2 regions of the Thermosipho sp. 1244 genome follow, and region 2 is predicted to be linked to the other one. Evidence: riboswitches for the same ligand, from Rfam matches in the RefSeq annotation. Region 2 holds a riboswitch; the other holds the start of a gene.

Region 1 (3,385 bases), on a different contig from region 2:
CTTTTCAATTAACGTCAAAACATCACCAAGCCCCAATATTCTACTTGCAATTCTTTCTGGATAAAACTCTTCAAGGTCCTCTATTTTTTCACCGGTTCCAATAAATTTCACAGGTTTTTGTGTAACATATCTAATTGATAAAATCACTCCACCCCTTGCATCACCATCCATCTTTGTTACCACAAATCCCGTGACATCCAGCCTTTCATCAAAAGTTTTAGCAGAGTTTACCGCATCTTGCCCAGTCATTGCATCAACTACCATCAAAATTTCATCCGGTTTTAAAATATCTTTAATTTCCACCAATTCGGACATCATTTCTTCATCTATGTGCAATCTCCCAGCTGTATCAAATATTACTACATCATATCCACTATCTTTTACTTCTTTTAAAGCCCATTTTACTATTTTAATTGGATTTTTTTTATCACCATAGTAGACAGGTACGTCTATCCTTTTACCCAAAGTTATCAATTGATCAATAGCCGCAGGTCTATAGGTATCTGCTGCGACTAAATATGGTTTTCTACCTCTTTTTTTAAGTAAATTTGCAATTTTAGCTGCACTCGTTGTCTTACCACTTCCTTGCAATCCAACCATCATAATATATGAAGGGGAATGAATCATTTGCAATTGCGATTTTTCCCCCATTAATCTAATTAATTCGTCTTTCAAAATCTTAATAAACATTTGATCAGGAGTCAAAGATCTCAAGACTTCTTCTCCTAACGCTTTCTTCTTTACTTCATCTATAAATTCTTTTACCACTTTATAATTAACATCAGCTTCCAGCAAAGAAAGCTTTACTATTCTAATAGCTTCTTTAATATTTTTTTCCGTAATCTTTCCTTTTCCAGATAAACTTTTAAACGCCTTTGAAAGTTTTTCTTGTAGTCCCTCGAACAAATAAATCACCTTCCTTTTTCTTCCTAATTTAGTATATTATACTTTTTCCTTTTTTCAATTAAATTTTTGTACAACTTTGAAAACAAACATAAAATTATATGTAACAAATAAATTACGTCAATTCGATTACTTAACTTAACACACCGAATAAATTTAACATTTACGTAAAACTTTATGTTTTTGAATTAATCAACCTGATGTATAATAGAATTAACCCAAGGGGAGCTCCATATTCCGGGGCTGAGAGGAAGGTGGAAACCTTCGACCCTTTGAACCTGACCCAGGTAATACTGGCGGAGGGATGGGGAAAACCCTCCAAAAGGAGGGATTTTTTTTAGGAGGTGAAAAGATGAAAAAATATATTGTGAGCTTGTTTATTCTAATTGGAGTACTTTATTTTTCTACCCAAACATTGGTAATTTACACATACGATAGTTTCGTCTCAGGGATTGGTTATGAAGTAATTCCAATTTTTGAAAAAATGTATGATTGCAAAGTCGAACTTAGATCTTTTGGAGATGCCGGAGCCGTATTATCAAGGTTAATATTAGAAAAGGATAATCAAAAAGCAGACGTAATAATAGGACTTGACCAAGCTTTATTGCATAGGGCAAAAAAAGAAGGATTACTTGAAAAATATTCACCGATAAATTATTCTTTATTAAAATATCCAGAATTAAAAGATGAATACGGTGTACCATTTGATTTTGGTGCCATTGCAATAGTTTACAACAAAAACACTGTAAAAAATCCACCAAAAAGTTTTTCGGATTTATTAAAAAAAGAGTTCAAAAACAGAATAGTTGTGGAAGATCCACGCACTTCAAGCACAGGAATTAGTTTTTTGTTGTGGACAATCGCCATCTATGGAGACAACTATCTAGATTTTTGGAAAAAATTCAAAGAAAACATACTAACAATAACACCAGGCTGGGATGAAGCATTTGAAATGCTCGAAACCGGCGAAGCAGATATCATGGTAAGTTACGCTACAGATGGTGCATATAGTTATTACAACTATGGTAAAATCACATATGTACCAGTAATTATGAAAGAAGGGGCATTTGTACAAGTTGAATATGCTGCAATAGTAAAAGGTGCAAAAAATATAGAACTTGCAAAAAGATTTTTAGAGTTTGTATTAATGGACAGTTTTCAAGAAAAAATTCCATTAAATCAATGGATGCTTCCCGTAACCAATGTCAGTATTCCAGATGCATTTAAATATGTACCAAAAATGGAAAAAATTTTAAAAATAAATCCAAATTTATATGAAAAACAAGAGGAGATATTAAAAGAATGGACAAAAGAAATTATTGGTGGGTAATCCCTTTATTGTACGTTATTGGGGGACTTTTTGTCCCCTTATTTTTTCTATTTTATAAATTCGGTGGAATAAACTTTTCCACTATAAAAGATCACTTAAATGTTATCAAATTTACTATAACCCAAGCAATTGTTTCTTCGATTTTCACATTGATTCTTGGATTACCAGGCGCATACATTGTTGCTAGAACAAAGACACATGCATTTTTAAAATCTATTTTTAGAATATTGTCATCAATTCCTTTTATTTTACCTGGTGTTACCATGAGCATTGGATTTTTAATGGCTTTTGGAAGAAATGGACTCTTAACTAAGTTGTTGGGAATACTAGGATTTGATGGGAAAATTTTGTATACATTCACCGCTGTAATTCTAGGACATGTCTTCTATAACTTTCCACTTTTCATAAGGATAGTTGGAGAAACATGGGAAAAAATAGATGCAAGTTTAATCGAAGCAGCAAAAATAGATGGTGCAAAACAACACAGAATTTTTTGGAAAGTGGAACTTCCAATTTTAACTCCATCGATTTTAAAAGCATTTCTTTTAACTTATGTCTATACTTTTACAAGTTTTTCAGTTGTTTTAATACTTGGTGGAATAAAATATTCAACTATTGAAGTTTCCATATATATGTACACAAAAATACTCTTTGATTTTAAAAGTGCTCTTTCACTTTCATTTTTTCAAATCTTATTCATCTCTGTAGTTTCATACATGCTTTCATTTGAAAAGTTTGAATTCCACAATGGAGACTCTTTAAAAGAAAAATTCCCCATTTGGGGATATTTCTATATAATTCTAACCATTGCAATCATATTCATTCCACTAACATATTCTGTCCTTTCAGGATTTATAAACTACGGTGGAGGATTTGGAACAGAAAACTTCAAAAGACTTTTATCATTAAATTTAAAAAGATACATTGGTACCACTTTTTCATCTATGTTTGTATATACAATCTCTTTTAGTATAATCTCTTCAATTATTTCAATAATTATCTCAATAGTAAGCTCTTTTTATAAAATCCAAAAGCTTCAATATTTAATGTTTTTACCCGCATCAATTTCTCCAGTTACTCTTGCTTTCTCATATGTGTCCCTAAATATTAGTCAATATATTTCAATTCTTGTAATATACTCGTTAATTTCGC
Region 2 (3,385 bases):
GAGAAAGAAGTTGAAAGAAAACTTATTTGAGTCTTTTCAAAAAATAAAGAGATATAATTGTTATGTGAAAAATTAAATAAAAAACTATTTGGATAACTCTATTAAATTGTACAGCACAAATTTTGCATATACACACAGTTTTGGCATTTTAAACAAAAAAGTTCTATCTCTATTTCCAAATATATTTTTCACTATTTTTATTATCTGTTCTATTTTGTACTTGATTTTTTGATAATTTTCTTTGAACTTTCATAGTTCTTTTTTTCCCACACACGATATGTATTTCATAGTTTGATTGTTGTCTTTTTTTATATGAAAGATAAAACGTGTTTGAGTATTTAATACTTTGAAGCTATACCAAAGAGACGTGTGAGAGGGTACTTTATTCTTTATATTTTGTAATAATGCTTTCAAAAGAACTTGTAAAAAAAGAGAAAACAAATCATGGGTTCTGTGTATTTTCGTGGTTTATCTTTCTTTTTAGAATATTGCAAAATAAATTTGTAAAATTCTTTGTTGAATTTATAACTTCATCTTTCCCTTTTTTCCTTTTTTGAACGGGCTTGCTTGAAAAATTGACTTAAGTAAAAAATTTTATTATACTTGTGAATAGGAAGGGATGAGATATGTGGTAATTTCATATTATATGTATGTGGGATTTTCGATACTTTCAAATATTTTATATTTTTTCTATAAAGATCTTGCAGAAGTTTTTTTGGGACTTTCATCAATCTCTTTTTTGATTTTTTTGTATGTAATAGGCTTAAAAATTAAAAGAGAGTTAAAGATAAATGTTTTATCCATTTATTATATTGTTTTAAGTCTTGTAATTTTTTCCTTTTTTCCGCTTTATTTGACATCTTCTATTTTTACGTATTTCTTTTCGCAAACTCTTGCTTTACTGTTTGTGCTTTTATACTTAAAATTGATTTTGAGCGTTTTAAAGTCAAGACTATCTATTTTTAATTTAATTTTGTTTTCTATATTAACATTCGGAATATATTCTTATGTGTTTTTTTATAAATTAATAAAAGAAATTAAGAAAAGTTTGACCTGATAAAATAATTGAGTTAAAATATACATGTAAAGTGAATAATTTCCCGAGGGGAGCTCCATATTCCGGAGCTGAGAGGAAGGTGGAAACCTTCGACCCTTAGAACCTGAACCGGGTAATACCGGCGGAGGGACTGGGAAAGAGAAAAAATGAAATTTTGCCCTCCGGTGGAGGGCAAAATTTTTTTAAGGAGGGATTTAAGATGTGGGATTTAGAAATTTCAAAAATTATAGTAGAGGAATTTACCGAGAAATTAAAAAAAAGTTTAGATGTAGATGTAGCAATTGTTGGAGGAGGGCCTAGTGCGTTAGCCGCTTCATATGTTTTATCGAAAAATGGGTTTAATGTGATAATTTTTGAGGAAAAAAATGAACCAGGAGGTGGAACATGGGGCGGAGGGATGTTATTTAATGAATTAGTTGTAGAGGAAGATGTTGAGTGGTTTTTAGAAGAGCTAGATATGAAATACAAGAAAACTAAAGGGTTTATTTCTATTGATTCCGTACATTTTGCTTCAGCTTTGTTGTACAATTCAACAAAAGTGGGTACAAAAATATTTAATAATGTTTTTGTAGAAGACGTTCTAATGAGCAAAGAGAGAATAAACGGTGTGGTAATTAATTGGGCACCTGTTATAAAACAAAGGTTACATGTTGATCCTATAACGGTAAAGGCAAAATATGTTATTGATGGTACTGGACATCCTGCAAGTGTAGTTAATATGGTTATAGATAGAAATTTATCAATTGACTTACCTCTAGGAAAAATAAGGGAGTTTCCTATGAATGCAAAAGAAGGTGAAAAATTTGTTCTTGAAAATACTAAAGAAATTTTCCCGGGGTTACTTGTAATGGGAATGGCCGCAGTATCTGTTGGGGGTGGTCCAAGAATGGGGCCAATATTCGGTGGTATGTTAAAGTCTGGAATTAAAATTGCAAATATTATTATCGAGAATATTGATGTTGAGGTGAAAGGATGACAATAATAGATGAAATAAAAAGTGGTAAGGTTCCTTCAATTCTTAATGAAATATCAAAAAAAGAAGGAAGAAGTATTGATTATCTTGTAAAAGGATTATTAGATGGGACAATAGTTATACCAAAAAATAATAATCATGTTTCTTTGAAAAATCCAATGGGGATAGGAAATGGTTTAAAAATAAAAGTTAATGCAAACATCGGTACTTCTTTGGGATATGATAACTTTGAATATGAATTAAAAAAATATAAAACAGCGAGAGAATATAAAGCAGATAGTGTAATGCTTCTTTCTACATGGGGAGATTTGGATTTTCAACGCAAAGAATTATTGAAAATTTCAGATATTCCCGTAGGGACTGTTCCAATTTACGATGCAGCGGTCATAGCATATAAGGAAAATAGGAATGTTGTAGATTTTTCGGAAAAAGATTTTTTAAAAATATTTGAAAAACATGCAAAACAAGGTGTAGATTTTGTTACTTTGCATGTTAGTATTACAAAAGATATTGTAAAAAAACTAAAAAAGTCTAGTAGAATAATGAAAATAGTAAGTCGTGGCGGTTCTATTATTGCAGGTTGGATAATTAAAAATGGATTTGAAAATCCGTTTTATAGATACTTCGATGAAGTTTTAGATATTGCTAGAGAATATGATGTTACACTGAGTTTAGGAGATTCTTTAAGGCCCGGGAATTTATTTGATTCATTGGATAGGTTACAATTAGAAGAGTGGTTTATATTTGAAGAGTTAGTTGAAAAAGCTCGAAGTAAGAATGTTCAAGTAATACTGGAGGGGCCTGGACATGTTCCAATTGATCAAATAGAGTCTACTGTTGAATTAATGAAAAAGTATGGGAAAAATGCTCCAGTGTTTTTACTTGGGCCAATAGTTTTAGATTTTGCGCCTGGATATGATCATATTACCTCATCGATTGGAGCAGCAATTGCCGCAAAAAGTGGAGCGGATTTTATTTGTTATGTAACTCCCTCGGAACATTTGTCATTGCCTTCTGTTGAAGATGTAAAATTAGGAGTTATTTCTTCTAAAATTGCGGCAATGGCTGTAGATTTTTCAAGAGGAAAATTTATTGAGGAAAATTATAAAGTGGCTATTTCAAGAAAAAGCTTAAATTTTGAAAACATAAAAGAAGTTGTTTTAGACAAGGAGATAGTTGATAAATATTTAAAGAATAGACCATTTCACGGGAAAGGTTGTTCAATGTGTGGACCATTTTGTTCATTAAAAATTGTAGAGGAGTATTTGAAAGAATGAGAATAGGAGTTTCAACGAGTGTTATAAGGAGTGATTTTAGATTTTTAAAATATTTTTTGGAAAAATTCGAAGATTTAG

The links. Region 2 has a riboswitch for thiamine pyrophosphate ahead of AS157_RS04500 (sulfide-dependent adenosine diphosphate thiazole synthase). Riboswitches for the same ligand answer to the same signal wherever they lie in the genome.
Region 1: another riboswitch for thiamine pyrophosphate. It lies ahead of AS157_RS07035 (thiamine ABC transporter substrate-binding protein); the one in region 2 lies ahead of AS157_RS04500 (sulfide-dependent adenosine diphosphate thiazole synthase).

Annotation. Positions count from the first base shown of each region.
Region 1 is NZ_LNGA01000030.1:23,362-26,746, forward strand. It holds gene ffh (signal recognition particle protein) at 1-906, opposite strand, end outside; TPP riboswitch at 1,115-1,225, shown strand; gene AS157_RS07035 (thiamine ABC transporter substrate-binding protein) at 1,256-2,233, shown strand; gene AS157_RS07040 (ABC transporter permease) at 2,242-3,385, shown strand, end outside.
Region 2 is NZ_LNGA01000017.1:38,090-41,474, reverse strand. It holds gene AS157_RS04505 (DUF4234 domain-containing protein) at 620-1,057, shown strand; TPP riboswitch at 1,094-1,205, shown strand; gene AS157_RS04500 (sulfide-dependent adenosine diphosphate thiazole synthase) at 1,257-2,033, shown strand; gene thiC (phosphomethylpyrimidine synthase ThiC) at 2,030-3,307, shown strand; gene AS157_RS04490 (IolE/MocC family protein) at 3,304-3,385, shown strand, end outside.